DNA from 2 places in the Undibacterium sp. Di26W genome. Region 2 is predicted to be linked to the other one. Evidence: predicted binding sites of a transcription regulator. Region 2 holds the regulator's gene; the other holds the start of a gene.
The links. Region 2 encodes NrdR, which represses ribonucleotide reductase genes. Its sites were predicted from a motif close to CACNANATNTNGTG; they were not measured.

Region 1 (15,417 bases), on a different contig from region 2:
CAGCCCATAGCCTTCCAGCCCCAGTATGCGCGCTGGTGTCGCAGTCACTGCCTGGAAGCACTGGCGCATGGCATCCTGCCCCGTCATCTGGGCGACATGCAAACCCATCTGCGCCACATCCAGCATATCGCCCGACCCCAGGCTATACCAGGGGTCCATCACACAGTCGTGGCCAAAGGCCACTTCTATCCCGGCCGCCAGCATTTCCGGCACCCGGGTCATGCCACGACGTTTGGGATAGGTATCATGCCGGCCCTGCAAGGTGATATTAATCAGAGGGTTGGCGATGGCAGCCACTCCGGCTTCGCGTATCAGTGGCAGCAACTTGCTGACATAGTAATTGTCCATGGAATGCATGGAAGTCAGGTGCGAGCCAGCGACCCGGCCCTGCATGCCCAGTCTGTGCGTATGGTAGGCCAGGGTTTCAATATGGCGCGACAGTGGGTCATCCGATTCATCGCAATGCATATCCACCCGCAAGCCTTTTTCAGCAGCAAACTCGCACAGCAGGCGCACGGATTCTGCGCCATCGGCCATGGTGCGCTCGAAATGCGGGATGCCGCCGACCACATCAACACCCATGGCAATCGCGCGTTTCAGATTATCCATGGCAGTGGCGCTGCGCAAAATACCATCCTGTGGAAATGCCACCAGTTGCAAATCCAGATACGGCGCGACCCGACGCTTCACTTCCAGCAAGGCTTCGACAGCCAGCAAACGGTCATCGCAAATATCCACATGTGATCGGATTGCCAGCAAGCCACGACCAACAGCCCAGTCACAATAGCGCATGGCTCTTTCCACCAATGCTTCTTGCGTCAGCATGGGTTTCAATTCTCCCCACAGGGCGATGCCTTCCAGCAAAGTGCCGGACTGGTTAACCCGCGGCAAACCATAGCTGAGTACCGCATCCATATGAAAATGGGCATCGACAAAGGGGGGCGTAACCAGATTGCCACGTGCATCAATCTCTTCTGCCCCCTTGACCGCCAGCGCCACTGCCACTGCACTGATACGTCCATCCTGAATGGCAATATCCAGTCCCTTGCGACCATCCGGCAAACTGGCGTTACGAATAACAAGATCGTTCATCAGAAATCTCTCTATATAGTTATTACACAATAGTTATTACATAAAATTTACGCCGCGAACCGCATCCTGCGTCATAATCTTGACACAGAAAGGCAGGAATCTTATGGCAACAATGAAGCAAGTCGCAGAGAAAGCCCGGGTTTCCACAACCACGGTTTCTCACGTCATCAATAATACCCGTGTCGTCAGTGAAGATGCACGTGAGCGTGTGCTGGCTGTCATTCAGGAATTGCGCTACATCCCCAGCGCCGTCGCCCGCAGCCTGAAAAATGACCGCACCCACACTCTGGGTATGATGATACCGAATAATTCCAATCCCTATTTTGCAGAAATCATACAGGGTATAGAAGATGCGTCATTCAAGCTGGGCTATAACATCATCCTGTGCAATTCCTACGATGATCCCAAAAAACAGGCGGCCTATATTCGCGTATTGATGGAAAAACGTATCGATGGCTTGATCCTGGTGTCATCGGGGTCGGATGAAGAACTGACTCAGTTGCTGGCCGACGAAGGCATTCCCAAGGTATTGGTGGATCGCGAAGTATCAGGCGTGGTGGCAGATTTTATCGAAGCCGACCATGAACAGGGCGGCTATGAGGCAACCCGTTATCTCATCGGCCTGGGTCACACGCAGATTGCCTGCGTTGCCGGACCGGATATTTTGCTACCCAGTGGCGACCGCGTGACCGGTTACCGACGCGCCCTCAGCGAAGCGGGGCTGGCCTTCAAACCGGAATACCTGGTGCATGCCGACTTTACCAGCCAGGGCGGGTTCAACGCCTTTCAGCAATTACTGGGCTTGCCGCAGCGGCCAACAGCCATCTTTGCCAGTAATGACTTGATGGCGATAGGCGGCATTTGTGCCGCCAACGAAGCCGGTGTCAGGATACCTGGCTCCCTGTCCGTCATTGGCTATGATGATATCGCCCTGGCTTCGTTCAGCACACCACCACTGACCACCATTGCCCAACCGAAAAAGGATATCGGTAACCTGACGGCGCAGATTCTGGTGAACCGCATCGTTGACCCGGAAGCACCGTTAAGGCGTGAAATGCTGATGCCGCAACTGGTCATTCGCCAGTCTACCTCGAAGCCAGATCAATAAGCAGGCTGGCGCCAGCCATAGCAGCCCACCACACGGAAACTATTTACAGCAGCGCCAGTAGCTTGGGGAACCCTTCGCTCAACACCTTGTTTAGTATTTGCAAGATGATCAGGGCAACCAGCGGCGAGAAATCCAGGCCACCCAAAGGCGGGATCAATTTGCGCAAAGGCGATAGCAGGGGCTCATTCAGGGCCCGGATAAATGGCGCAAAAGGTGCCTGTGGGTTGACCCAGCTAAAAATGGCTTCCAGCACCAGCAAGGCCATCAAGCCATACAATATCCACTGCACCATGCGAAAAACCGCCAGCAGCAGGATGGTATTCAAAGAAAAATGCGATATCAGCCAGACATCCAGCACCATGGCCAGTAGCGACACCAGAAATGCCGCTATCAGTGTCGCCCAGTCATAGCCCCGAAACCCTGGCACTACCCGCCGTATGGGGTGCACCAGCCAGTCCGTCAACTGGAAAATAGCCTGGGCCAGCCCCATTGGTGGGCGAACCCGCTGCACCTGCATCCAGAAACGCAACAGCAAAAACCCTGCAAACAAGCCTGTCACCGTATCAATGACAAAAGTGAAAATTTCATATAACACGATGCATCCTCAAAAAAAAACCCACTGCATGACGAATCAAACAGTGGGTATTGTGCCTGAATAAGACCAGGCAACCAAGCATATCAAAGATTATGCCGGGCGATTACCAGTTGGGAAAGGCCAAGCTGCGTTTGGACTAACAACGGTTTTTGCATCAGGTGTCGCTGGTTTTGCTGGAGCGGCCTTTTTTGCGGCTGGCTTAGCCGCGGCTTTTTTTGCGGCTGGCTTTGCTGCTGCTTTTTTTACAGCCGGTTTGGCGGCAGGTTTAGCTGCTGCTTTTGCGGCCGGTTTAGCTGCAGCTTTTGCTGCTGGCTTGGCGGCAGCTTTTTTGGCTGCTGGTTTAGCTGCGGCTTTTTTAGCTGCTGGCTTAGCTGCGGCTTTTTTGGCTGCTGGCTTAGCTGCAGCTTTTGCTGCTGGCTTGGCTGCGGCTTTTTTAGCTGCTGGCTTAGCTGCGGCCTTTTTGGCTGCAGGTTTGGCTGCGGCTTTTTTAGCTACTGGCTTAGCTGCCTTGGCTGCTGGTTTAGCTGCAGCTTTTGCTGCTGGCTTGGCGGCGGCTTTTTTGGCTGCTGGTTTAGCTGCGGCTTTTTTAGCTACTGGCTTGGCGGCGGCTTTTTTGGCTACTGGTTTAGCTGCGGCTTTTTTAGCTACTGGCTTAGCTGCTTTGGCTGCTGGTTTAGCTGCTGGCTTGGCGGCAGCTTTTTTAGCTGCTGGTTTAGCAACGGCTTTTTTAGCTGCGGCTTTTGCTGCTGGCTTGGCGGCTGCTTTTTTAGCTGCTGGTTTAGCTGCGGCTTTTTTAGCTGCCGGTTTAGCTGCAGCTTTTGCTGCAGGCTTAGCGGCGACTTTCTTTGCAGCAGGTTTTTTTGCTGCAGCTTTTTTCGCGGCCGGCTTCTTGGCTGCTACTGGTTCGTCTGGTGACGGTTGTGGTGCTGTTGCCATTTTGTTTCTCCTTCGGTAGAGATGGAAAAAATCAGATAAAAATTAAATCCGCTCGATCCATTCAAGCGGATTATTCATCGGCACAAACAAGATCGCTGTTTGCGCTAATGAATTCTGCACCGGCCGAACTGCTGCATCCCCTCTATTGATGTAGCACTTCAGCCATCATGGTTTGCCAAATGCCAGACGCTCCCGTCATGGCGCAAACCTAAAAACCGTCGGCATTCAGCGATTAAGCCTGCTTAATTGCTTGCTTATTTGCTTGCTTAACTGCCGACGTCGGTATTCTTTTGCGAAATACAAAGACCAATAGCCACAATACCCAGATTCGCCAGGTATTGCGGCACTAACAGTTCAAAGCAATTTAATCTATGACTGTCCATTCAGTTTGGTGAGGCCTCTCGCGTTTTACATCTTGTGCAAACTTATGAGTCATCCCACAGGTTTGTTCTGATCAACTTAGATAATCATTGACTGATTAACTCGGTCCTGCCCGGTTTTTTGTCCGGCTGCCAGAAATGTCGCATTACCTTCGTACTGCGCATATGAAGCAAAACTTCATTTAATCAAGACTGGCTTTACATCACATCAGAACTTACCTGCACCGGTTTCCGGTGGTCGCTGTTCAACAGCGCTTTCTCCACCTACTCCCAATTAAGGGCTCCACCAGTTTGGTACTCAATTACACGTGTCTCAAAAAAGTTGCGCTCTTTTTTCAGGTCTATCATTTCACTCATCCAAGGGAAAGGATTTTCTTCCTGAGGGAACAGCGCTTCGAGACCAATTTGTTGTGCGCGGCGATTTGCAATGAAGCGTAAATAACCTTTGAACATTGGCGCATTCAAACCGAGCACTCCACGCGGCATTGTATCCTCTGCGTAACGATATTCCAACTCTACAGCACGCAAAAACAACGATTTAATTTCATCGCGAAATGCCGGAGTCCACAAATGTGGATTTTCCATCTTAATTGTATTGATCAAATCGATCCCGAAATTGCAGTGCATCGATTCGTCGCGCAAGATGTATTGGTATTGTTCAGCCGCGCCCATCATTTTATTTTGACGGCCAAGTGCCAGAATCTGTGTGAAGCCGACATAGAAAAACAGACCTTCCATCAGGCAGGCAAATACGATCAGGGACTTGAGCAAGGTCTGATCTGCCTCTGTGGTGCCGGTCTTGAATTCAGGGTTGGTCAGCACGTCGATGAAAGGAATCAGGAACTGATCCTTGTCGCGGATAGAGTCGACTTCGTTGTAGGCATTGAAGATTTCTGCCTCATCCAGGCCCAGCGATTCAACGATGTATTGATAGGCGTGGGTGTGGATGGCCTCTTCAAATGCCTGGCGCAGCAGATACTGACGGCATTCTGGTGCCGTGATGTGACGGTAGGTACCCAGCACGATATTGTTGGCAGCCAGGGAATCAGCCGTCACAAAGAAGCCCAGATTGCGTTTCACCAGGCGGCGTTCATCTTCCGTCAGGCCATTCGGGTTTTTCCAGAGTTCAATATCACGCTGCATATTGATCTCTTGCGGCATCCAGTGGTTGGCGCAACCTGCCAGGTATTTGTCCCAGGCCCATTTATATTTGAAGGGAACCAGTTGGTTGACGTCGGTGGTGCCATTGATGATGCGCTTGTCGGCAGCATTGACACGGCGTGCCACAACTTCGGGGGAAACCACGACCGGTTTGCTGACCAGCGCCGGATTCAGGGCAATATCCTGCGTTTGCAAACGCTGCTGCAAATCCATACCGCCCACATGACGCGGGCCTCGCGCTGCCGGAGCTGCCGGCGTGACTTCATCATCCCAAGATAACATTATTTATTTCCTTACTTTTGTAACAGCTTGTATTTTTATGGGAAGAAGCCTGGCCCGCACTTCTTCCCGCAACCTTCTGGTCTTGCCATTCGCCCGCAGCTTATTGCCAACTTATTGGCGGCAGCGTATTTGCAGCTTACTGGCAAGCCTCGCACTCTTCAAAGCCAGCGTCACCAGGACGCAACATGCAGGCCGGGCCATCCGTCTCTTGCGCGCCCGCTGTTGCACCGGCTGCTGCGGCAGCATAGCCGCCGCTATTGCCATCCACCGACACCGCATTCAATGCACCCGTCTTGCTGGTGGATTTTTCAGTGTGCGTTGCACCAATCGTACGCAGGTAATACGTGGTTTTCAAACCACGCAACCAAGCCAGCTTGTAGGTTTCGTCCAGTTTCTTACCGGATGCGCCAGCCATATAGATGTTCAGGGACTGCGCCTGATCTATCCATTTTTGACGACGTGAAGCCGCTTCCACCAACCAGGATGGGCTGACTTCAAATGCGGTTGCATACAGGGCGCGCAGGTCTTCCGGGATACGGTCTATACGTGCCAGGCTGCCGTCAAAGTATTTAAGATCGGCAATCATGACTTCATCCCACAGGCCACGGTCTTTCAGATCACGCACCAGATGCTCGTTGATTTCTGTAAATTCGCCAGACAGATTCGACTTCACATACAGGTTCTGGTAAGTCGGCTCGATACAGGCGGACACACCGATGATGTTGGAAATGGTCGCTGTCGGTGCAATGGCCACGCAATTCGAATTGCGCATGCCAAATTGCTTGATGCGATCACGTACCACTGTCCAGTCCATGCTTTCCGAGAAATCGGCTTCCAGGTAACCGCCACGTTCTTCAGCCAGCAGTTTCAGGGAATCTTGCGGCAAGATGCCACGGTCCCACAGCGAACCACGATAAGAACTGTAACGGCCACGCTCTTCTGCCAATTCGGTGGATGCCAGGTAAGCGTAATAGCAAACGGCTTCCATGGACGTGTCAGCAAACTGTACAGCGTCCAGCGATGCATAAGGAATGCGCATCATGTGCAGGCAATCCTGGAAACCCATGATACCCAGACCGACAGGACGGTGACGCAGGTTGGAGTCACGTGCCTTCTTGACTGCATAATAGTTGATGTCGATCACGTTATCCAGCATGCGCATGGCTGTGCTTACAGTTTTTTTCAATTTAACGTGATCCAGCTTGCCATCTTTCATGTGAGCAGGCATGTTGACCGAACCCAGATTACATACGGCGATCTCGCTGTCGTTGGTGTTCAGGGTAATTTCTGTACACAAGTTAGAGCTATGAACGACGCCGACATGCTGTTGTGGTGAACGGATATTGCATGGGTCTTTGAAAGTGATCCATGGATGGCCAGTTTCAAACAGCATGGACAGCATCTTGCGCCACAGGTCCAGTGCCGGGATTTTTTTCGACAGACTCAGTTCACCGCTGGCTGCTTTTGCCTCATACGCGGTATATGCCTGTTCAAACGCCTTGCCATATTTATCATGCAGGTCAGGGACATCGGAAGGTGAGAACAGTGTCCAGTCACCTTTTTCCATGACGCGTTTCATGAACAGATCAGGAATCCAGTTCGCGGTATTCATGTCATGCGTACGACGGCGGTCATCGCCAGTGTTCTTACGCAGGTCGAGGAATTCCTCGATATCCATGTGCCAGGTTTCCAGATAGGCGCAAACTGCACCTTTACGTTTACCGCCCTGGTTCACCGCCACGGCCGTGTCGTTAACCACTTTCAGGAAAGGTACGACGCCCTGGGATTTGCCATTGGTGCCTTTGATATGCGCACCAAGTGAGCGTACCGGTGTCCAGTCATTCCCCAGACCACCGGCATATTTTGCCAGCAAGGCGTTTTCCTTGATGGCTTCATAGATGCCATCCAGATCATCCGCCACGGTCGTCAGGTAGCAGGACGATAGTTGTGAACGCTGGGTACCGGAATTGAACAGGGTCGGTGTCGAGCTCATGAAATCGAAACTGGACAGCAGATTGTAAAATTCTATTGCACGGGCTTCGCGATCAATTTCATTCAAGGACAGGCCCATCGCCACACGCATATAAAAAGCTTGCGGCATTTCAACACGGGTACCACGGATATGCAGGAAGTAGCGGTCATACAAAGTTTGCAGACCGATATAACCAAACTGCAGATCGCGGTCGGCGACCAGGGCATTCGCCAGTTTCTTTAAATCAAACTGGGCAAGTTTGGCATCCAGCAGATCGGCTTCGATACCTTTCTTGATGAATTTCGGGAAGTACTCTATGTATTCTTCCGCCGCATCCTGTTGCGCCACTTCCTTGCCGAACACTTCTTTGCGGACTGTATGCAACAGCAAACGTGCTGTCACCTGACTATACGCAGGTTCTTTTTCCATCAGGGCACGGGCAGCCAGGATGGCGGATTTATACAATTCTTCTACCGGCACGCCGTCGTACAGGTTTTTCAGTGTCTCGGCCAGAATCGCATCCGGATCTGCCAGCTTGTCCAGACCCAGGCAGGCAGCAGCAATCATCTTGCGTACTTCTGCCACATCCAGTGGACGCGCCTGGCCATCAACGATGACATTCAATTGTGGCGCGGCAGGCACAGCCTGGCCAGGAACACCATGCACGCGACGGCGTTCTTCCATACGCTTGGCACGGTACAACACATAAGAGCGGGCGACATCATGTTCGCCGGAACGCATCAGGGCCAGTTCAACCTGATCTTGCACATCTTCTATATGAAAGGTACCGCCAGCAGGCTGTCTGCGCATCAGGGCAGCGACCACACTGGCCGTCATCTGTTCCACCAGTTCACGAACCCTGGCGGACTCGGCACCGTGTCCACCGTTGACCGCCAGAAAAGCCTTGGTCATGGCGATAGCGATTTTGGATGGCTCGAAACCGACCACGGAACCATTACGGCGGATGATGCGATATTCGCTGTAACTGTTCAGACTGGCAGCAGCAGGTGCTGTCGTCGCATTCAAAACCGATCCCAGATCTGGCTTGGACAAAGTGGATATTTCAATAGAAGAGTGCATTGATCCTCCGGATGCAGTGTTATTTTTTTCCATCAGCGACGCTGCTTGACAGGCTCGCGGATGGTTTATGGGTTAAAACAGGTATTGCGCATTACAGTTCATGGCAGACAGTCGACTCGTCTTATCCGACCATTTTGTTCATATCATTTACTAAATCAATTGCAAATCAAGAAGGAAAATTGAACCAGAGCAAGAAAACAAACAAAATCACGAAAACCACTACATATAGTGTACAAATTTTTATTTGCCCTAATTCTAGTGCCGCATCCCAGCATATGCAACCGCTTTACATGTAAATAATTGAATTATTTTTTTACGCAATTGCGGGATAAGTGATTGACACAGGCGAAAAGCCCGCAGAATTGGCGGCTGATATGCAAGTGGGTACTAACGTGGGATGCTGATGCAAGTGGCATGATCAAGTGGCACGAGCAAGAGAGAACGGAGAACGGGCCCGTCAGCACAAAAGCTGGCGGGCAGGAGCACAGGTATTCAGATCAATGCAGGGATTTGTTATTCCTGGATTTTCAATTTTTGTATCTGATAACGTAGTTGCCTAAAACTGACACCCAGCAATTCAGCGGCCTGGGTGCGGTTGTTTTTGGTCTGGTTCAAGGCGCGCTTGATCATTTCGCGTTCCACGTTTTCCAGATACTCGGGAAGCGAGCAGGGTAAATCCGGCGCAGTAAATACATCGGCCGGAAAACCGGACTCCATGATGGGGCGGCTGGGCACCACTACATCGGCATCGACGGCAGGCAGCAAAAATGGCTCGGCCAGTTTTCTGGTACCACGCAGCGCCAGGTCGGCCACCTCGATACAGCCATCATTGGCAAAGGCAATGGCGCGTTCGAGTATGTTTTCCAGCTCGCGTACGTTACCAGGAAAGTCATAGCTGATCAGGGCATCAATCGCCAGTGACGACATATTGATGTCTGCGCCAGTGAGCTTCTTCAAAATGCTGGATGACAGTTCAACAATATCTTCCAGACGCTCACGCAAAGGTGGCAAATGCAGCTCAATGACATTCAGGCGGTAATACAGATCCTGACGGAAGCGCCCTTCTTCTACACATATCGCCAGATTCTGGTGGGTGGCACTGATGATGCGCACGTCTACCGCTTCTTCCACGGTAGCGCCCACCTTGCGCACGCGACGTTCCTGTATGGCCCTTAACAACTTGACTTGCATGGGTAAAGGCAGGTCGGCCACTTCATCCAGCATCAGGGTGCCGCCACTGGCGGCCTGGAAGAAACCGTCGCGATCATCAGCAGCGCCGGTGAAAGCACCCTTGCGATAACCGAAAAATTCGGCTTCCATCAGATTTTCTGGTATTGCGCCGCAGTTCACGGCAACAAAGGGTTTGCCCGCGCGTGCGCTGATGGTATGGATTTCCCTGGCTGCCAGTTCCTTGCCGCTGCCGGATTCGCCGGTAATGATGACCGGAGCCATGCTGCGCGCCAGACGACTGATCTGCAAGCGGACTTCCCGCATGCTCTGTGACTGGCCGATCAGGAAAGAATTGAAGGTGCTGGCAAGCTTGGCCGGTGCCGCCTGCTGTTCTTTCTGCACTTCATTGGTTTGCAAGGCGGATCGGACCAGTTTGCGCAACTGATCAAGCGCCACCGGCTTCGACACATAGTCAAAAGCGCCGGCTTTGAGGGCAACCACGGCGTTGTCGGCACTGCCAAAAGCGGTAATCACGGCAATCGGTGTGTTCTTATATAGTGTACTGACTTCCTGCACCAGTTCCATACCCGATCCATCGGGCAGGCGCATGTCGGTCAGAACCAGGGCATAACTGTGTTTGAGCAGTTGCTGCCGGGCGATGGCGAGGTTTTCGGCACTGTCCACATCCAGGCCCATTTTGATGAGCGTAATTTCCAGCAGTTCACGCAGATGCGCCTCATCATCCACCACCAGGATGCGGGGGCAACTCGCAGCGTCGTTCATACTCATGCACTATATCCAGAGAAATTAATCACAAAGCGCCCGCTGGGCTCGTTCTTGCCATCACCCGTTTCTTCAACGCGGTATTCATAATCCAGCAGGGCATGGTTGTTCAGGCACAATTCCCTTGCCATATATAAGCCCAGCCCGGTACCCATGCGTGAGGTCGTGTAAAAAGGTTCAAACAAATGGGCCCTGACATCATAGGGAATGGCCGGGCCATCATCCTGTATATGCAGTTCCTGCCTGCCGGTGGGATTGACGTGCGCATATAAACGTATGCTACCCGGTTGCCCGCTGGCATAGCGTATCGCATTCGATAATAAATTCAAAACAACTTCACGCAAATGACTGGGATCAAAGCTGACCTGGAAATTTCTCTCGTCCTCAACCGCGATCAAATCCGCAGCCAAGCCCTTGGTTTCGGCAAAATCCTGCACCATCACACGTAGTGTATTGATCAGGGAATAAGGTTCAACGTCAGGCTGGGCCTTGCGTGACAGCTTCAAGATGTCTTCGATCAGCTGATTCAGGCGTGACACATTGTCATCAACGATTTTCAGCAGGCGTGCAGCCTGCGGTTTGTCGCCGCCCAGATTATCCAGGTCTTCATTCAGCAGCGATGCCGCATACGAGATGGACGACAGCGGATTGCGCACCTCATGGGCAATACTGGCGGTCAGGCGGCCCATGGAAGCCAGTTTCAATTGCTGCGCCTGGTTTTCGATATCCGATACATCTTGCATGAAAATGATCGTATAAGTCCCGGCCTGCCCGGATATGCCGCCCACATTGACGCCCTTCACTGCCACAAAGCGCAGCTTCAGGTGAGTAATGAAATGCGGGCTCTCACTACGTTCGTGCAATTCGGGTTCTGTCGCAGCAGCCTTGACTTCGGGTCGCACATCATCGAGATAGCAGCGGATAGACACAAAGGAAATTTCTTCATCCTTCTTGCGGTCTTGCAGCACATTGCGGCTCTGCATGGAATTTAAAATCTCGACGATGGGACGCAAGGCTGAGATATGGGCCAGTTCTGCGCCCACCATTTCCTTGGTCAGGTTACCGCCCAGCATGCGCACCGCCGCCGGGTTGATTTCAAACATGCAGCCGGATTGATTCAACACCAGAATGCCGTCACCCATATCGGCAATCACCAACTGGTTGATGGCCTGCTGCATGGCCAGGGCATTCCCGCGCTGTGTCGCCAGGTGTTCCTGGCGTATCAGGTTATTCGCCAGGCGGCTGACCACGTACACCACGGCAAAATAGGCGGCACCATATAAACCTGCCTGCGACAGGGCGGTTCCTTCTTCCAGTTGCAAGAGGTGGTATACACTTTCCGACAACAAGAACAGCACAGCGATGGAGGTAAAAAAGAAGGCCCACACCAGCGGGCTGAGTATGGCAGCACCTGCCAGCGGAAACAAATACAGGATGCCAAGGCCACTTTTACTGCCGCCGCTGGCAAAATAGAGAATGGAAATAACGGTAATATCGACCAGTATCTGTAGCGTCAGTTGCCACATGAAGCGATGCCGGTACAAGAGTTTCAAAATGACAAACGCGACCGAAGCCCCGAAATACAGCAGGCAAATATCACGCACCAGCAAGTGCTCGGCCACCCAGATATCCCTGCCACTGCGCAGGCTGAGCAATACCAGCAGACTGGCGGCCACCACGATGCGCGACCCGTTCAGGGTCTGCAATGAGCGCCAGAATGAATAGCTGGCTTCGCCTTCCGGGATATAGGTGTCAGGCATGACTCAGCCTACGGTACCGTTCATGCATGGTCGGCATGCGCCTGCGAGCAATACACCTGCTCACCACGCTCACCACCATAGACTGCCTCGGATGCCGGCAGATACATCTGGCAATGGGCACAGCACACCATGGTTTCTGCTTTCGCGGCAGGCCTGCTGTCTGGTTGTTCCGGTGGGGGATTTTGCCTGGTCTGTGCCTGGTCCAGCGTCGAGCGGGCTTTTTTCTTCAGGGCCAGTACAACCAGGATCACCAGCACCAGCCACATCAGGAGATTCATGTCAGGCTCCTGTGCAGCAAGACTTCCAGCACAAAACGGCTACCTACATAGGCCAGCAGCAAAGTGACGAAACCTGACAGGGTGAAACTGAGAACGGTTTTGCCACGCCAGCCTTTCCAGTAACGGCCCGCCAATAAAATGGCAAACAGCAGCCACGATAACAGTGACAGCAAGGTCTTATGATCCCATTTGAACGCCACGCCCAGTACCTGTTCAGAAAAAATCACGCCCGACAACACCGTCAGGGTCAGCAACACAAAGCCAAAGATGATGAAACGGAACAGGATTTTTTCCATGGTCATCAAGGCTGGCAGGCGCTCTATCAGAGTCTGCAACCACTGGCGCTGCCTGATACCGCGCAATTTATGTAAATGTTTATCCTGCACCGTCATGACTACAGCGTGAAAGGCGGCGATGGTCAACGTGCTATAGGCCAGCATGGCCACAATCACATGCCAGGGGAACATGGTGGTTTTACCAGTCAGCGCGATCAGGCTGCCAGGGAAAAATCCCGGCAAGATTGCCATCAGGGCAGCATTCGGCATCAACAGGAAGCGCAGCCCTTCCAAAGCGAAATTGCGGTTTTCCAGCCAGCAGACAAATACCGATACCCACAATGCCGCAGACAGCATGACGGCAAACCCCACCCGCAGCGCATGGTCGGAAAAAATGGTCAGCCACAATGCCGCGCCATGCACCAGCCAGCCCAGGGTCGTGGCTGTACTGATCAGCAAACGCAAGCGTCCGGGCAGCAAAATGCTCAGTATATATAAGGCAGCAGCAAGAAAGGATAGATAGATTTGCATGGAACAAGTTTACACTATGTCTTGCCAAAAGTCGGATTAAGCACAGTAAAGCATGATTATTTCCTGCGCAAGAGCAAACCCGGCAAGCAAATCCGTCCGATTGCCTATTCCGCAGAAGCCAGATTAGACAAGGATTTTTGGTATTTTTTCATCTTGTCATACAGGGTCTTTTTGGGTATGCCCAATGCCTCGGCGGCACTTGCCACATTATTGCCGCTGCTTTCCAGCGCCGCCTGTATCAGGCTGGCTTCATAGGCATCGATTTTTTCCGGCAGGCTGGTGGTAGCACTATCCGGGCTGCTTTCCAGATGAAAGCGCTGGTCGGCAAATTCGGCCACACCCAGCACTAACTGGTCGGCAAAATTGCGCAATTCACGCACATTGCCCTGCCAGTCGGCCTGCATCCAGTGTTGCATCTGGGCCGGTGACCAGCCGGGTACCGGTTTTTGATAACGCTGTGCCGCCCTTTGTACAAAATACGACAGCAACGAGGGAATGTCTTCGCGTCTTTCATTCAGCCTGGGCAGATTGATGCTGATGACACTCAGGCGAAAATACAAGTCTTCGCGGAATTGCCCTTGTGCACTGAGCTTCAGCAAATCTGTCTTGCTGGCCGCAATCACACGGCAATCCAGTGCCACCGATTGATTGCCACCCAGCCTTTCCAGGCTGCGTTCTTGCAAAACACGCAGCAATTTTATTTGCAGATTCAGCGGCATACTTTCAATTTCATCAAGAAATACCGTGCCTCCATGCGCATATTCCAGCTTACCTATGCGACGTTTCTGGGCGCTGGTAAAAGCGCCGGCTTCATGACCAAAGATTTCACTTTCGAATACAGCCTCTGGCAAGGCACCGCAATTGATGGCGACAAATTCCCCCTTGCGACCACTGGCCAGATGCAATTGTCGCGCCACCACTTCCTTGCCGGAACCGGTGGCCCCGTTGATCAAGACATCCACCTGGGCTGGACCTATGCTGTGGATGAACCTGCGCACCCGTTCCATCTGGGCACTCTTGCCTATCAGGTCGGGTGTGCTTGCGTGACTGAGCCAGGACGATTTCAGCTTGCGGTTTTCCATGACCAGGCGGCGTTTTTCCTGGGCACGCAGGCAGGCATCCAGCAGACGTTCAGCCGCAAACGGCTTTTCCAGGAAATCATAGGCACCATGCCGCATCGCATCCACCGCCATGCTGACATCGCCATGGCCGGTAATAATAATGACAGGCAATTCATGATCGATGGCCCTGACTTTTTCCAGCACATCCAGACCGGATTTTCCCGGCAGGCGCACATCGGTGACGATGATGCCGGCGAAGTCCGCCTTCAGATGGGTATCGGCCAATTCGGCACTGGCACAGGCAGTCACTTCGAAACCACCAAGCTCCAGCGTCTGCGTGGTTGCCAGGCGTACCGCCTGCTCATCCTCTATTAATATAGCCAGCAAACCTGTCATGGCGATTTTTCCTTGGGCAAATGAAGTGGGTTGGAAAGCGTTTAGTGTTTTGTGTTTAGCGTTGAGCGTTGAGAGGCAACACCGGTCAGGATGACAGATAGACAGGAATACAGACAACAAACTCTGCCCCACCCTGTTCGCGGTTACCGGCGCTCAGACTGCCATTCATCGCCTGCACGATGGAGGAAGAAATAGCCAAGCCCAACCCCAGGCCCTGCCCCACTTCCTTGGTAGTAAAAAAAGGTTCAAATAAATGTTCTGCCACATGCTGCGGAATGCCCGTGCCGCTGTCGCTGATGATAATCCTCACCATATGCTGGTCAATTTCCAGTCGCACATATACTTCCCTGACCGGGCTGGCCTCCACTGCATCCAGGGCATTGCGTATCAGGTTGATCAAAACCTGCTCTATCCTGACAGTATCACCCAGCACCGTGGCTGGTTGTTCAGCCTGTATCTGCAAATGAACCCCACGCCGCTCAATTTCACTCTGCAGCAAGGACACAGCTGACTTGATGGCTAGCGGCACATCGACCACGGCAATCGCATTCGGGCTT
Region 2 (15,417 bases):
CGGCCTGGCTTATTGGGCGCACGTCAATGATATACGACCAGACAAGGCTGCACAGCGCATCACGGATCAGAAACAGACGGTCACCAGCTTCTTTGTTGACGTCATGGAGCCTTTTAACGGTCGAAACCCGGTACAGACAGGCGCTACCATGACACCTATGTTCACCGCTGCCAAATATGGTGGTTTTAATCCTGCCCTGACGCAAGCACCTTACTTGAACCCCAATTCGACAGCGTTAACCAGTTCGATCAAGTCCTGGGATAAGGATGGTAACGGCACGCCAGACAACTGGTATGCGGGTAATGATCCTATCGGTTTAAAAAATGGCTTGAGTAATGTGTTTCAACAAATTGTTGCTGCCGGTAGTCTGGGTGATGGTGCCGCACCTGCGACATCTGGCGTGTCTATCGCTTCAGCCAAAGGAATTTACTATGCAAGTTACACGTTGACCAATGGTGGTCGCGGGGCAATAAAAGCATGCGGTTTTAATGTGGCTGTTGCTACTTGCGATGCGAGTCCAGACTGGGACACTTCTGTCTGGCTGGACCCGACTGCATCGACCACGTATTCGACCTATCAAACGGATACCGCGCGTCAGATTATTACCCGTTCCGGTAACGCAGGCGTTGCTTTTAAATATGCTAATCTGTCGGCGACAGATAAAGCTTTAATGGATACCAATCCAGCGACTGGCTTGACTGATACACCCACTTTACTAGGTGTTAACAGGGTCAACTATATACGTGGCGACTCTTCCAAAGAATCATCCAGGACAGGCGGTATATTCAGAACCCGTTTGAAAACCAAATTAGGTGACATCGTCGGTTCTGGCCCTGTTTATGTGGCTGCACCCAGTGCCTTGTACGCAGGCAATGCCTTCCCCGGATACTCTGCATTTATTGCCAACAATGTAAATAGGAAACCTGTCGTCTACGTAGGCGCGAACGACGGCATGCTGCACGCCTTTGACGCTTCTGATACGGGCAAAGGCAAGGAATTATTTGCCTATGTGCCGGGCAAGTTCATGCAGATAGATCCTACTACTTCAGCCCCCAAGATTTCTGCCTTGACGACACTCACCTATACGCATGAGTTCTATGTCGATTCGACACCGATGATAGGTGATGTCCAATTGACCAGCGGTTGGGCGACCTTGCTGGTCGGTAGTTATGGTGCCGGTGGCAAAGGATACTTTGCGCTTGATGTTACTGATCCGACCAGATTTTCAGAAGCAAATGCGGCTACGATTTCCAAATGGGAATTCTCTGACACCAATGATACGGACATGGGCTACAGCTATAATCAGCCCGCTCAAAGCCCTATTTCTGGGCAGGTATTACAGATTACAAAAATCCCGGACGGAACAACGAATGGCAAGTGGGCAGTCATTGTTGGCAACGGCTTTGGCAGTACCAACGGCAAGGCAGTCTTGTATATGCTTAATCCCAATGATGGCAGTGTGATCAACAAAATCGAAGTTGAAGGTTCGCTGGGAAACAATGGTCTTGCGACCCCCTTACCAATCGCAACCCAGGGTGATGGCTGGATAGACACGGTCTGGGCTGGTGACCTGAAGGGTAATATGTGGCGTATCAGATGGGATACAGCAACCAGCACATGGAAAGTGACTAAAGCCTTTGCCGGTAGTGCAACGCAACCGATCACATCGGCACCTGCTGTAGCGCCGCATGCCTTGGTGCCTAGTGCATGGGCCGTCGTTTTTGGTACAGGAAAATATATAGAAAGGGCTGATTACAATACCACTGTACAGCAAACAATCTTTGGATTCGCGGATACGTTCTCAGCGACACCCATTACCAAAGCCGATCTGGTGGCACAAACGATCACCTCAACAACTTTAGTAAATGCGGCGGGGGATTTTTTCAGAGCCACATCTTCCAATGCGGTCAACTTTGCGACCAAGAAGGGCTGGTATATGGATATGCCGAACGTTAATGGTGAGCGCAGTATCGTCAATTCGATCATGCCGGCAGATACTGGTATTGTCCTGGTCAGTTCGTTCACACCTGCCACTGCCTGTTTGCCGGGTACCGGGTATGTGAATATCTTTAACGCCTACAGTGGCGCTGCGGTAATAGACAATACTTCGGGCACACCTGTCCAACTCAGTAGTTGGGGGGCAGTGGGAATGGGGATACCTTATTTCAGTTCTGTGGTATCCAGCGGCAAGAAAGCGGTGGTAAAAGTTGGTGGCGTGAGGGTTGGTTTCACTGCTGGTGGTAGTGGTAGTGGTAGTGGCAGTCCTCCTCCGGAAAGTCAATCAGGAGTTGAATTAAATAAAAGTGCGGTTACAGGGGTAAGGTTTTCCTGGCGGCAAATTCGTTAAATCTTATAAATTGTGACGAGCTCCTGGATCTGCCAGGGGCATTTAAATTTGGAATAGATTATGCGCAAAACCTCAAGTGGTTTTACCCTGATAGAGTTGATGGTCGTGGTTGTCGTTATTGGCGTGATTGCTGCTGTCGGTATTCCCAGTTACCGGAACTATGTCTTGACCGGTAATCGGAATACAGCCAAAGGCGATTTGATGGAGTTGCAGCAGTGGATGGAGCGAAATTATTCGTTGACAAACAGTTACGCATTGATGCCAGATGGGACAACCGCCTTGACGACGGCGCAACTACCATTTAACACCTCACCGCGTTCATCGAAAACAAAGTACAACTTGTCTTTTGTTGGTACTCCGACGGCAACCGCCTACACTTTGCAAGCAGTGCCAGCAAATGATCAAGTCAATGACACTACTTGTGCTACCTTGACCCTGACCAGCGCCGGTGTGCGTGATGCAACTGGTACTGGTGGTGCCGCAGCCTGCTGGAATAAATAGAGGGCACGAACGGATGTTTTCCTGCCTGGAGGACGTAAGCAATAGGCAGGAAAATGTCACGGCAATTCAATTTCGTGTTTTACATTATTACAAAAAATGATACTTCCCGCTCCGTCTTTGCATTAACTTTCTCTTTGGTGATGCATGGCTTACTGGTGGTGTTTGTCTTATGTAAAAACGCTCAGGATGGGAATGTAGATAGCATCGTTAAGCATGCTGATACGTCCCAAATCCTGCAAATTCACTTCGTCGCATCTGATACGTCGCAGCCTGATACCCGCAAGGCTGTCTCCCGCCCGCCGACCGGAAATAATCTGCGACATAATAATCAAGCGGAAAAGTTCAGGGAAGTGCAAGTTCAACACAAGAGTCCCCCGGCTTTGTTGCAGACCGCCGATTCGCTTAGCTATTATTACCACGTTGACGAATTGACTACACCACCAGAGGTGCAGAATAACGTTGAGCCCAGCGCAACCCTCACCCTGGTCATGGATGAGGTTCCAGAAAAACCCCTGCAATTGCGCGTGCTGGTCAATGAAAATGGCGACGTTGACGACATCGAAATTGAAGAGAGCAAACTTTCAGCAGAAGCCACCCGCTTGGTGAAAGAACAATTCTTGAAAATGAAGTTTGCTCCGGGCATGATTGGTGATGTTGCCGTGAAGAGCCAGTTTGTGATCGAAGTATCACTGAGCGCTGCAGTTCACCCGCTTGAATTTATTGAAGTATCAAAGAAAGTGATTCGGTAATAAAGCAGCATGGCATTCCATGTGATTTGTGCAATGGTCTTGCTTGTTTTGCAGCTTAATTTTTCCTGACTTCCTGTATCGCTTCAGCAAATTCCGATACGTCTTCAAAACTTTTGTAGACGGAGGCGAAGCGGATGTAGGCGATTTTGTCGAGGCGTTTCAATTCGCGCATAACCAGTTCGCCGACGTGGCCGGACATGACTTCGCGTTCGCCACTGGACAGTAATTTTTCTTCTATACGCTGGATGGCAGTTTCCACCGCTTCAGCGGAGACCGGGCGCTTGCGCAGGGCCAGCATCAGGCTGGCGCGCAGTTTGGCGGTTTCGTATTCGGTACGGCTGCCATTTTTCTTGACGATGACCGGCATCACCAGCTCAACCCGTTCATAGGTTGTAAATCGTTTATCGCAATCGGCGCAGCGGCGGCGGCGGCGGATCACATTGCCCTCTTCTGAAACACGGGTATCGATAACCTGGGTATCGTCATTGTGGCAAAAAGGGCATTTCATAGAGTTCGCCTAAAGTTTAAAAAACGCCACTCATGGAGTGGCGTTTTATGTCGCTGAATTATGCTTCGTAGACCGGGAAAGCATCGGTCAATGCTTTGACACCGGCTTTCACACGTTCAATGGTGGCGGCATCATGCGGATTTTCAAGTACGTCCGCAATCAGGTGTCCGACTTTCACTGCTTCGGCTTCTTTGAAACCGCGTGTCGTCATGGCCGGGCTGCCCAGACGGATACCGGAAGTGACCATCGGTTTTTGCGGATCATTCGGGATACCGTTTTTGTTGCAGGTAATATGGGCAGAACCGAGGATGGCTTCTGCTTCCTTGCCTGTCAAACCTTTAGGACGCAGATCAACCAGCATGACGTGCGATTCAGTACGGCCAGAAACAATGCGCAGACCACGTTCAGTCAGGGTAGTTGCCAGGGCGGCCGCATTTTTAACGACTTGTTCCTGGTAAGTCTTGAATTCTGGAGACAGCGCTTCCTTGAATGCAACTGCTTTACCCGCGATGACATGCATCAGTGGGCCACCCTGGATACCAGGGAAGATCGCAGAATTGATCTTTTTGGCAATGGCTTCGTCATTGCTGAGGATGATGCCGCCGCGTGGACCGCGCAGGCTCTTATGGGTGGTGGAGGTGACCACGTCCGCAAACGGTACCGGGTTAGGGTAGACGCCAGCAGCGACCAGGCCAGCATAGTGCGCCATGTCAACCATGAAATAGGCACCAACCTCTTTAGCGATTTTCGAGAAACGTTCAAAGTCTATACGCAACGCAAATGCAGAGGCGCCGGCGATGATGAGTTTTGGTTTGGTTTCGCGTGCCAGTTTTTCCATGGCGTCGTAATCGATGTCTTCTACGGCGTTCAGACCGTAAGAGACAACATTGAACCATTTGCCGGACATGTTCAAGGGCATGCCGTGGGTCAGGTGACCACCTTCAGCCAGGCTCATGCCCATGATGGTATCGCCTGGATTCAACAGCGCAAAGAAGACGCCCTGGTTGGCTTGGGAGCCAGAATTTGGTTGCACGTTGGCAAAATTGGCATTGAACAATTGCTTCAGGCGATCAATTGCCAGTTGTTCCACCACATCCACGTGCTCGCAACCACCGTAGTAGCGCTTGCCTGGATAGCCTTCGGCATATTTGTTGGTCAATTGGGAGCCCTGGGCTTCCATGACGGCTGGGGAGCAATAGTTTTCTGACGCGATCAACTCGATATGCTCTTGTTGACGGACGTTTTCTTTTTGTATCGTAGCAAACAGTTCTGGATCTACGTTGGCGAGGGTTTGATTATTTGCAAACATGGCGGTTCCTGATTATTCCTGTTAATAAACAATTAATAAGCAATCACTAAGCAATTGCTTGATGTCAATGAGGTGTCTGAAACGGATAGGGGGCAGCCTCATTGCTTTTACCATCAGGCTACCCAGGCGCACGGCTGGAGTCAGGTTGACTCCGAAATCTCACGCTTCCCGATGGATCTCCATCTTTGGCCGGTGTGATGCGTGTTCCGCATACCCTGCTGATGCAGGTTCGGCCGTTTCGCCAGTCACGTGAGACGAAATGGTGCATGGATTTTACGTGATGGCGTTTGAATGGGCAAGTGCAAGCCGGTCAAATACATGCCTGCCCATCGGAAATGCTGCATGTGCATTAAAATGCCAGTATTCATCCATCACATTGAAGGAAATCAGCATGATCGTATTGATTACAGGCGCAAGCTCAGGTTTTGGCGAAGAAATGGCACGAAAATTTGTCAGCCAGGGCCATAAGGTGATTGCCGCCGCCCGTCGTGCAGAACGACTTGCCGCATTGCAATCCGAACTTGGTGCGGCCTTATTGCCGGTGACGCTGGATGTCACCAGCAAGGATTCCATCCGCCTGGCCCTGGAAGGCCTGCCACAGGACTGGAAGCAAATCGATGTGCTGGTCAACAATGCCGGTCTTGCCCTGGGCACTGAACCTGCACATCTGGCGTCGCAGGATGAATGGGATACCATGATAGACACGAATACCAAGGGCCTGGTGACAGTGACCCGTGCCGTCTTGCCGGCCATGGTGGTCCGTGGCAGTGGCCTGGTGATCAATATCGGCTCGGTTGCAGGTTCAACGGCGTATCCAGGTGGCAATGTATATGGTGCTACCAAGGCTTTTGTGGATCAATTTACCAAGAACCTGCGGGCTGACCTGGTCGGCACCGGGGTCAGGGCCACGAATATTGCCCCTGGCTTGTGTGGCGGCACCGAGTTTTCGAATGTCCGCTATCGTGGCAATGACGATGCGGCAGCCAAGGTGTATGAGGGCACGGTACCGCTGACAGCCATCGATATTGCTGAAACTGCTTACTGGATTGCCACTTTGCCGCCGCATGTCAACATCAATCACATAGAAATGATGCCGACTTGCCAGGGGTATGGTCCATTGACCATCAAGCGCACCACATCCTGACGGCCGGATGGCCTGGGGAAGGTTAATCATGCTGATTCGATAGCAGATCGGCATGGTTTCAGTCATTCCTGGCAGAAGCAGTTTACAATGATGATTTCTATGATAACTTTTCTAGTGGGCTGTTGCAGTCCACTAGTTTCCCGCAAAGTTTTACATTATGAGCAAAGCGTTTGAATGGCAAGTGCGGGTCTATTATGAAGATACCGATGCGGGTGGTATCGTTTTTTATGCTAATTACCTGAAATTTTTTGAGCGTGCACGTACCGAATGGTTGCGCGCAGCCGGGGTGAACCAGCAGCAGATGGCCGATCAGCATGGATTGATGTTTGTCGTCAAAGCCACGGCAGTCGAGTATCATGCACCTGCCAGACTGGATGATGAACTAAGGCTGACGGTTGTAGTCGAAAAGCTGGGTAGGGCATCGGTACAGTTCGAACAGCAGGCCTGGTGCGGCGAACGCCTGTTGGCTAGCGGCAAAATCAAGGTGGGATGTGTGGACAAGGTGAATGTGCGGCCAGCAGCCATTCCTGACGATGTTCTGACAAAAATTGTCTGAATTTGTCAAAAAGTGCCTAAATTTGTCAGGATGTGCCTGAATTTGTCCAAATTTATCCAAATTTATCGGATACCGCTGAATACTCGCCTGACTGAACGCAGCATGTCATCAGGCTTACGTTTTTTGTTTTTTATGTGATTCAATATGACTGTTACCCAAGATCTCTCATTCTTAAGCCTGATTACCAATGCCTCCATCCTGGTGCAACTGGTCATGTTATTGCTGTTGGGCGTATCCCTGACCAGTTGGACTTATATCTTCAGTAAAATGTTTGCCATTAAAAAAGCACGTGGGCAGACAGAAGAATTCGAACGCAATTTCTGGTCTGGCGGCAATCTGGTGGATTTGTATGCCGCTGCCACCAATAACCGTCGCAATGGCCGTGACAATACCGGTGCGCTGGAGCGTATTTTTGAAGCCGGCATGAGCGAATACCACAAAGTAAAAACCGCCAACAAGGCATCGCTGGATGCCGGTGCCATGCTGGACGGCGCACGCCGCGCCATGCGTGCGTCTTACCAGCGTGAAATGGATTTGCTGGAATCCCATCTGTCCTATCTGGCGTCGGTAGGTTCGGTGTCGCCGTATATCGGTTTGTTTGGTACGGTCTGGGGCATCATGAATTCCTTCCGTGGCCTGGCCAATGTACAGCAGGCGACGCTGGCGGCAGTGGCACCAGGTATTGCCGAAGCCTTGATCGCAACGGCAATTGGCCTGTTTGCGGCGATTCCGGCGGTGCTGGCGTATAACCGTTATTCGCATGACATAGACAGGCTGGCGATTCGTTTCGAAACCTTCATCGAGGAATTCTCGAATATCCTCCAGCGTCAGTCGCGCTAAGAGGAAAGAGGTCAGCATGAGTACTCTGCGAGGCGAACGTAAACGCAAATTCAAGGCAGAAATCAATGTCGTCCCGTATATCGACGTGATGCTGGTGTTGCTGGTGATTTTCATGGTGTGTGCACCAATGACCAATCCCAGCGTCATCAACCTGCCGACGGCTGGACAATCGACACAACCGCCATCCGACTATATAGAAATTACCCTGCGTCCGGATGCACCTTCCACCATCAGCATCAACAGCAAGGCAGGCAGTAACGGCAATAACCGCCAGGACAGCAAGGAAGAAGCCAAAGACCGCAAGCAACTGATGCAGAAACTGCGCGAGTTCCATGATGCCAAGCCGGAACTGTCGGTACTGGTTTCCGCCGACAAGGGCATGCTTTATGATGAAGTCATACAGGTGATTTCGGAAGCGAAAAAACTTGGCATCAATCGTGTTGGGCTGGCAACCAAGTGAGCGATTACTGATGCAGATAACACTGCGTACCTCTCTTGCAATAGGGTGTGCCCTTGGGTTGATCGGCACAGGGCAGGTCAGGGCGCAGCAGGTGGCAACACCGGTGCTTGCGCCCACCCCGCCTGCCAAGGGAGCCAGTACTGCCGCGCCAGTCACGGCGCTCACTCCAGCCCCGGAAAATCCCGATATCGATCCCGACACCGTGGTCAGGGCCAGCAGTGGACGCCTGCAATTGCAAACCCCGAAAGCAAGCTGGGCGGATTTGCTGCGGCAGCATATTCCCGAATTTTCTGCCAGCGCCGATGCGCAAAATATCACCCCAGCGCTGATACGCAAATTGCGTCAGGACATTGGCAATATCCTGGCAACCGAAGGTTATTTTTCACCGCAGATACAGTTTGACAATCTCGACAATACCGACACCCCAACGGGCACTGCCAAACTGATACACGTGACAGTAGATGCCGGTGTGCGCACGCTGATAGAAAATGTCTCAATCAAAATACTGGGCCCCATGGCCGATGCCATAGATGCCGGGGATAAACCGACCTTCAAGCGCAGACGTGCTTTACAGGAAGACTGGGGCCTGGCGGTAGGACAGCCATTTCGCGACGCCGACTGGACCGACGCCAAAACTCAATTGCTGGAAAGCCTGCGTGCCGATGCGTATGCGGCGGCAACGCTGACTTCCAGCGAAGCCAGAATCGATGCCGATGAACACCGTGGCATCTTGGAGGTGGACGTCGATAGTGGTCCGGTATTCACCCTGGGTGAGATACGGGTCACCGGCATGCAGCGTTATCCTTCGTGGCTGATAGACCGCTATCAGGCACCCAAAAAGGGGGAACCGTATTCACGTTCACGCCTGCTGGATTTTCAACGCGCCTTGCAGAACTCACCGTATTTTGCCACTGTCACCGTGGGCATAGACCCGGACCCGGAAAAAGCCGCTGCCGTGCCAGTTGACGTGAACGTGGTTGAACGGCAGGCACGTGACCTGAGTTTTGGCCTGGGTTACAGCACCAATACTGGCTACCGCAGTGAAGTTGCTTATCGTGACCGCGATATCCTGGGCAAAGCCTGGGATTTGCGTACTGCGGTAAGGCTGGAGCAACGTCGGCAATTGGGTTACGCCGACATCTATTTACCGCCGCGTGAAAACAATTACCTGGATTCTTTTGGCGTATTGATAGAGCGCGAAGATATATCCGGTGTGCTGACCAATCGCCAGTCTTTGGGTGTCAAGCGCACCAGCACGCGCGGCCATCTTGAACAGCGCCTGGGCTTGAATATTGTCAGGGAAAAACTGACCGTCGCCAATACCCCGGATGAATTTCACCGGGCGCTGGTGGCCAGTGTGGGCTGGACCTGGCGTGACGTGGATCAACCGTTTGATCCACGCAAGGGCGAGATTTATCAACTGGATCTGGCTGCATCAGAAAAAGCCTTGTGGTCAGATCAGCGTTTCGTGCGGGTCTATGGCAAATACCAGCGCTGGATACCGGTACGCAAGAATGACAGCGTGATCGTGCGGGCTGAAGTGGGTAATGTATTTTCCACCAGCGGTGACGGCATTCCTGAAGACTATCTGTTCCGTACCGGTGGCAGCACGACCGTACGCGGCTATGCCTATCAAAGCCTGGGTATACAAAACGCCACCAGTACCCGTGGCGGCCGTGTCATGGCGACTGCCAGTGCTGAATATGTGCATTGGCTGTATCCCGAATGGGGCGCGGCTACTTTTATTGATGTAGGTAATGCAGCAGATAACTGGCGTGAATTAAATCTGCGCCAGGGTATGGGTGTGGGCGCGCGTTATAAAACACCCGCCGGGCCGATAGCCCTGGACCTGGCATCTGGCCGTCAGACCAAAAAATTCAGGCTGGATTTTTCCATCGCTATCGCTTTCTGACATGACGACACCCGAAGTAAAAACGCTAGTAGCAAAGACCAAAAAAAATCGCTCGGTGCTGGCGCGTCTGCTGTTGTCCGCCTGTCTGTTTTTGCTGCTGCTAATCGTTACATTGACTATTCTGCTTACCTGGGCCAGCAAGACCGAATCAGGTACCCGGACCCTGCTGGCAGTCACAGAAAAAATCAGTGGTGGCAGCCTGCAATTTGAAGGTGTCAAGGGTGCGGTGGGAGATGACCTGGCCATTGATAAGTTCAGTTATAAGAGCAAGACGCTGGTGATTGAGGCGATTGCCGTCAGCCTGCAATGGCGTCCTGCTGCCTTGTGGCGTCAGCAGGTGGATATTCCACGCTTGCAAGCCAGTTCATTGCGCATTGCCAGCCTGCCTGGCAAAGACCCGGCACAACTGCCGGCTACCCTCAGCCTGCCATTTACCCTGGATGCACACAAGCTGGCGCTGGGGCATTTGCATGTGGCGAACTTGTCAGTAGATGGCACCCAGCATGAAACCCTGGAGCTGAGCGCACTCAGTGGCAGCCTGCATTTTCAAGACGGACAATACCGTCTGGTGGCGGGTGTTACCAGCCCATGGGGGCGGGCAGAAATGCAATCTTCGCTGGCCAGCCTGCGCCCGTATACACTGAATGGCCAGTTCAGCCTGCAAGGCCAGGTGCAACAAGACATACCCGCGCTGGCATTGAAAGGGAGCGTGTCTGGCAGCCTGCAGGATTTGCAACTGGCATTGCAAGCCCAGGCAGCAGAACAGAACCAGCACAATGCGCAATTGCAGGGGCATGCGCAGGCCAGTCTGACACCTTTTACTGCACCGTATTTACGTCAACTGAATCTGGACATCCAGCATTTTAATCCTGCGGCCTGGCAGGCAGCGGCGCCGCAGGCCGACTTGCGTTTGCTGGCCAAGCTGAAACCGGCGGGCGACAAAAATGCTTCCCGTTTTGTGCTGGCCGGCGATGTCAGTGCCAGCAATGCGCAGGCAGCAGCCATCAACAAACAGGGCTTGCCAGTGCAGTCGCTGACAGCCAGGCTGCAACTGGAAGCGGATCGCCTCAGCTTGCAGGGCCTGGCAGTGCAATTGAATGGCAATGGCAAATTGCAGGGGGATGCCCGTCTGAGTTGGGTTAATGCAGAGCTGGCTGCGGATGTGCAACTGATCTTGTCCAATGTTGACCTGGCACAGATAGATCAGCGCCTGCATGCCAGCCAGATCAAGGGCAAGCTTTCTGCCCAGACCGGCAAGGACAAAATCATTCAATTGCAGGCCCAACTGACGGATGCCAAGGCCAGCCTGAAGGCCGACGCCACCTACCATGGCGTGACGCAATTGTTTAGTCTCGACAAATTTGATTTGCAGGCAGAAGATGCCCATTTGCAGGGGGCGGGAGATATCGCTTTTTCTGGTAAACAGGCGTTCAAGCTCAAGGCCAGGCTGACGAATTTTGACCCGGCGCGCTGGATAGCCACACCCGCTGGTAATCTGCAAGCTGCCTTCAGCTTGCAGGGCGAAATTTCACCACGTCTCAACCTGCAAGTCAGCATGCCGCAACTGCAAGGTCAATATGCAGGACAGACCGTGCAATCCAGTCTTGAGATGCAATGGGTGCAGGACCAGCAAGTGCGCGTCAAGCAAATGGATCTGCGTTGGGGAAAAAATACCCTGACGGGACAGGGTAACTGGGGTGCTGCGGATGATGTGCTGAAACTGAATCTGGATGCACCGGAATTGAATAATCTCAACCCCTTGCTGAGTAACTGGCAACTGGCACTGAGTGGTGCATTGAAGGCCGATGTCAGCCTGCGTGGCCGGTTTGCCGAACCCGCTGGCAGCCTGGATGCGCAGGCCCAGCAATTGCGCATTAAATACGGAAACCGGGAATGGGCTATCGCCCAACTGAAATCCAGATTGAACCTCGACAATGGCAGCAAGGGTAATTTTGACGGCGACATAGTGGCAAGCCATATCGGCGGTGATTTGCCTGATTTTAGTGTCAGTCCGACTGGCGCTAACTTAACACCAGCGTCAACGCCGGCACCAACGCCAACACCAACGCCAGCGCAGCTTAAAGCACAGGCTGCAGCCGACAAGTTAAGCGAACTGCATCTGCAATTGAAGGGCCGGCGTGACGCCCATACCATCACGTTGGAAAGCACTTTCCCGAATCGCCAGACTTTTGGCCTGGGTGCAAATGGCAGCATGCAGGCGGATTCAAAAAATGCGCAAGGCTGGAGCTGGAATGGCCAGTTGCAGGCACTTAACCTGAATGGCAAGCCGGATGTAAAACTGCAAGGCAGCGCCCCTCTGCAATTGTCATCGCAGTCAGTGCGTCTGGGGGCTTTGACATTGCATAGTGAGTTGGGCAGCCTGGTGCTGGAAGAATTGGAATGGACACCCGCTGCGCTGAAAACCAGGGGCCGTCTCACCGATGTCAGGGTGATAGAGATTGCCAACCTGGTGCGACCACAATATGCCGTCAGCGGCAACCTCAAACTGAACGCGCAATGGGATCTGCAATTGCATGAACATGCACAGGGTGAGATTAAAATACAGCGTCAAAGCGGTGATTTACGTTTCAATGATCCGGATGGCACTGGCAATTCTGTCGCTCTGGGTATACGCGACTTGCAATTGCAGATGAAAGTGGGCGGCCTGGTCGCAGGTACCGATGGCGAAGACCTGGCGTTGACCATGAACGCCGAGGGCGCGCGCCTGGGTAGCTGGAAAATCAAGGCCAATACCTTGTTAAGCAAACAGGGCGGTGCCTGGACCATCGCACCAACGGCTGCGCTGAATGGCCAGGCCAGCGCTGTCATCCCTGACCTGCAATGGCTGGGGCCATGGATTAACCCAGGCCTGGTACTCAAAGGAAAACTGAATGTCGATGCGCGTCTGATGGGCACGGTTGGCAAACCCGGTTACCGCGCTGACCTGACGGGGCGCGAGCTGGAAGTCGCTTTTGCCGCTGAAGGTTTATTGTTACCGAATGGCAGCTTGGATGCACAAATTGAAGACAGCCATCTGAAGGTCAGCAATCTGCAGTTTTCCAATACGATCACCAATGTACCGCGCCATGCGCTGTTGCAAGGCATGGAACTGGTGGGACAGAAAGGCGAATTCAAGGCCAGTGGTGATATCGACATGGGCAAGGAAACCGGCAGCATACAGGCGCAGTGGCAGCATTTCCCCTTATTGCAGCGCAAGGACAGGTGGCTGGTGGTTTCTGGCAAGGCCGACATTGTCGAAGCCAATAATATCTGGAGCCTGAACGGCAAGGTGGATACCGATGGCGCCTATTTCAAACTGCCAAAAATGCCACCGCCGAGTTTGTCCAGCGATGTGGTGGTGACCCGCAAAAGCGACAAACTGGCAGTAAAAAACAATGACAGTGACGCACCGAAAAAAGGTTTGAAAACCCGTGTCGATGTCAGCTTCGACATGGGGCCACGCTTTGTGTTTGTCGGGCGTGGGCTCGATACCGGGCTGGAGGGCAGTTTGCGTTTGCGTTCCATCGATGGTAGTCCCTTGCAGGCGACCGGCTCCATCCGCACCGTCAGAGGCGTGTATGAAGGATATGGGCAGCAACTGGCGATAGAGCGCGGTATTTTGAATTTCCAGGGGCCACCGTCTAATCCCGGTTTGAATATTCGTGCCTTGCGCCGTGGCCTGGCGGTAGAGGCGGGGGTGGAAATTGTTGGTACGGTCGCTGCGCCACAAGTCCGGCTGGTGTCGGAACCTGCCGTGCCGGATGCTGAAAAACTGTCATGGCTGGTATTGGGCCGTGGCGCTGATCAACTGGCGGGCAGTGATGCATCTTTGCTGATGTCGGCCGCGTCGGCCATATTCGGGGGCGATGGCAGCCGCAATGTGCCGCGCGATATCGTGCAGGGACTGGGCTTTGATGAATTCTCCATCGGTTCATCCTCCGCCAATAATACGACTCGCTTGCCCGGGCAAACCGTGGCCGGTTCTACCGGTAATACTAGCGCCAGTACAGACCAGGTGGTTAGCGTCGGCAAGCGCCTGATGCCTGGCCTGGTGCTGTCGATAGAACGTGGTCTGGCAGACGCCAGTGGCGGCATCAAACTCAGTTGGCAACTGACGCGCAGGGTCAGCATTATTGGCCGCACCGGTACCGAATCGGCGGTGGATGTGAACTATACGTTCTCGTTCAATTGATTGATCGTGCATGCGACTGTGACCAGTAATCTGCAGGCTCAAAAAAAGCCAGGCCCTTCCATAAGTCTGGTTTTATTAGGATTTACGCAAAATTGTCCCAACAAGGCGCAGCGACGAAGACAGTACTTTAGTACGCGGCTCCTAGGAGAGGAGCTGCAACGCAGTTGGGGCGGTTTTGCGTAGATCCTATCTATTTGTCTTTTTTATCTTCTGGATACAAGACTACCTGCACATAATTTTGCATATTGAAATAACGATTGGCTGCGTCCTTGATCTGGCTGGCGGTGACGGCCTTGATGCGTTTTTCAGTGGACAGTATGGATTCAGGATCAGTCTGGTACAGGGTTGCCGTTTGCAGATGATCGAGCCAGCTTTCATTGCTACGCAGGTCGGCCTGATGGTCTTGCAGCCAGGCCTGTTTGACCTTGTTCACATCTTCTGCCGAAGGGCCAGCCGTTTGCAGTTTTTGTATCTCGGCAAACATGGCGGCGATGACCTTGTTCACATTGTCCGGGCTGCAGGGTAAATTGATGTCTATGCCATATTGCATCTGCGGGATTCTTTGTATGGAACCATTGATGCCGCCACTATAAATCAAGCCCTGTTTTTCGCGTATGACGTCGATGATCTTTAATTCCAATACATCCAGCATGGCATGGAAGCGCGTGTTTTCTTCCCGCGAATACACAGTCGGGCCGGTAAAGCTGATGGAGATAATGCTTTTTGGTTCGCTGCCGACCTTGACATCTTTTTTGACGACGCCGCGTACCGGTAAAATTTTCAGATCCTGATAACCGGTCTTGATATCTGTTGTCGGCAGGCTGGCCAGATAAGTGGCGATCAGCGGTTTGATTTTGTCGAGATCAATACTGCCAATGAAAATGAAAGTCAGGTCTTTG

Region 1: ACO0LM_RS05160 (ribonucleoside-diphosphate reductase subunit alpha) is a predicted target of NrdR. The motif match lies at 8,824-8,837, and genes of this name have one in related genera.

Annotation. Positions count from the first base shown of each region.
Region 1 is NZ_JBMPOR010000003.1:169,776-185,192, reverse strand. Features, by position in the region: gene ACO0LM_RS05185 (amidohydrolase family protein) at 1-1,092, opposite strand, end outside; gene ACO0LM_RS05180 (LacI family DNA-binding transcriptional regulator) at 1,196-2,200, shown strand; gene ACO0LM_RS05175 (YggT family protein) at 2,244-2,795, opposite strand; gene ACO0LM_RS05170 (hypothetical protein) at 3,049-3,750, shown strand; gene ACO0LM_RS05165 (ribonucleotide-diphosphate reductase subunit beta) at 4,376-5,554, opposite strand; gene ACO0LM_RS05160 (ribonucleoside-diphosphate reductase subunit alpha) at 5,691-8,606, opposite strand; gene ACO0LM_RS05155 (sigma-54-dependent transcriptional regulator) at 9,120-10,565, opposite strand; gene ACO0LM_RS05150 (sensor histidine kinase) at 10,562-12,319, opposite strand; gene ACO0LM_RS05145 (PP0621 family protein) at 12,340-12,597, opposite strand; gene ACO0LM_RS05140 (cytochrome C assembly family protein) at 12,594-13,403, opposite strand; gene ACO0LM_RS05135 (sigma-54-dependent transcriptional regulator) at 13,508-14,860, opposite strand; gene ACO0LM_RS05130 (ATP-binding protein) at 14,946-15,417, opposite strand, start outside.
Region 2 is NZ_JBMPOR010000008.1:5,065-20,481, forward strand. Features, by position in the region: gene ACO0LM_RS11635 (pilus assembly protein) at 1-2,347, shown strand, start outside; gene ACO0LM_RS11640 (type IV pilin protein) at 2,408-2,848, shown strand; gene ACO0LM_RS11645 (energy transducer TonB) at 2,902-3,597, shown strand; gene nrdR (transcriptional regulator NrdR) at 3,653-4,105, opposite strand; gene glyA (serine hydroxymethyltransferase) at 4,164-5,414, opposite strand; ZMP/ZTP riboswitch at 5,528-5,673, opposite strand; gene ACO0LM_RS11660 (SDR family NAD(P)-dependent oxidoreductase) at 5,806-6,558, shown strand; gene ybgC (tol-pal system-associated acyl-CoA thioesterase) at 6,716-7,114, shown strand; gene tolQ (protein TolQ) at 7,259-7,954, shown strand; gene ACO0LM_RS11675 (ExbD/TolR family protein) at 7,971-8,414, shown strand; gene ACO0LM_RS11680 (autotransporter assembly complex protein TamA) at 8,425-10,326, shown strand; gene ACO0LM_RS11685 (translocation/assembly module TamB domain-containing protein) at 10,328-14,518, shown strand; gene ACO0LM_RS11690 (M16 family metallopeptidase) at 14,709-15,417, opposite strand, start outside.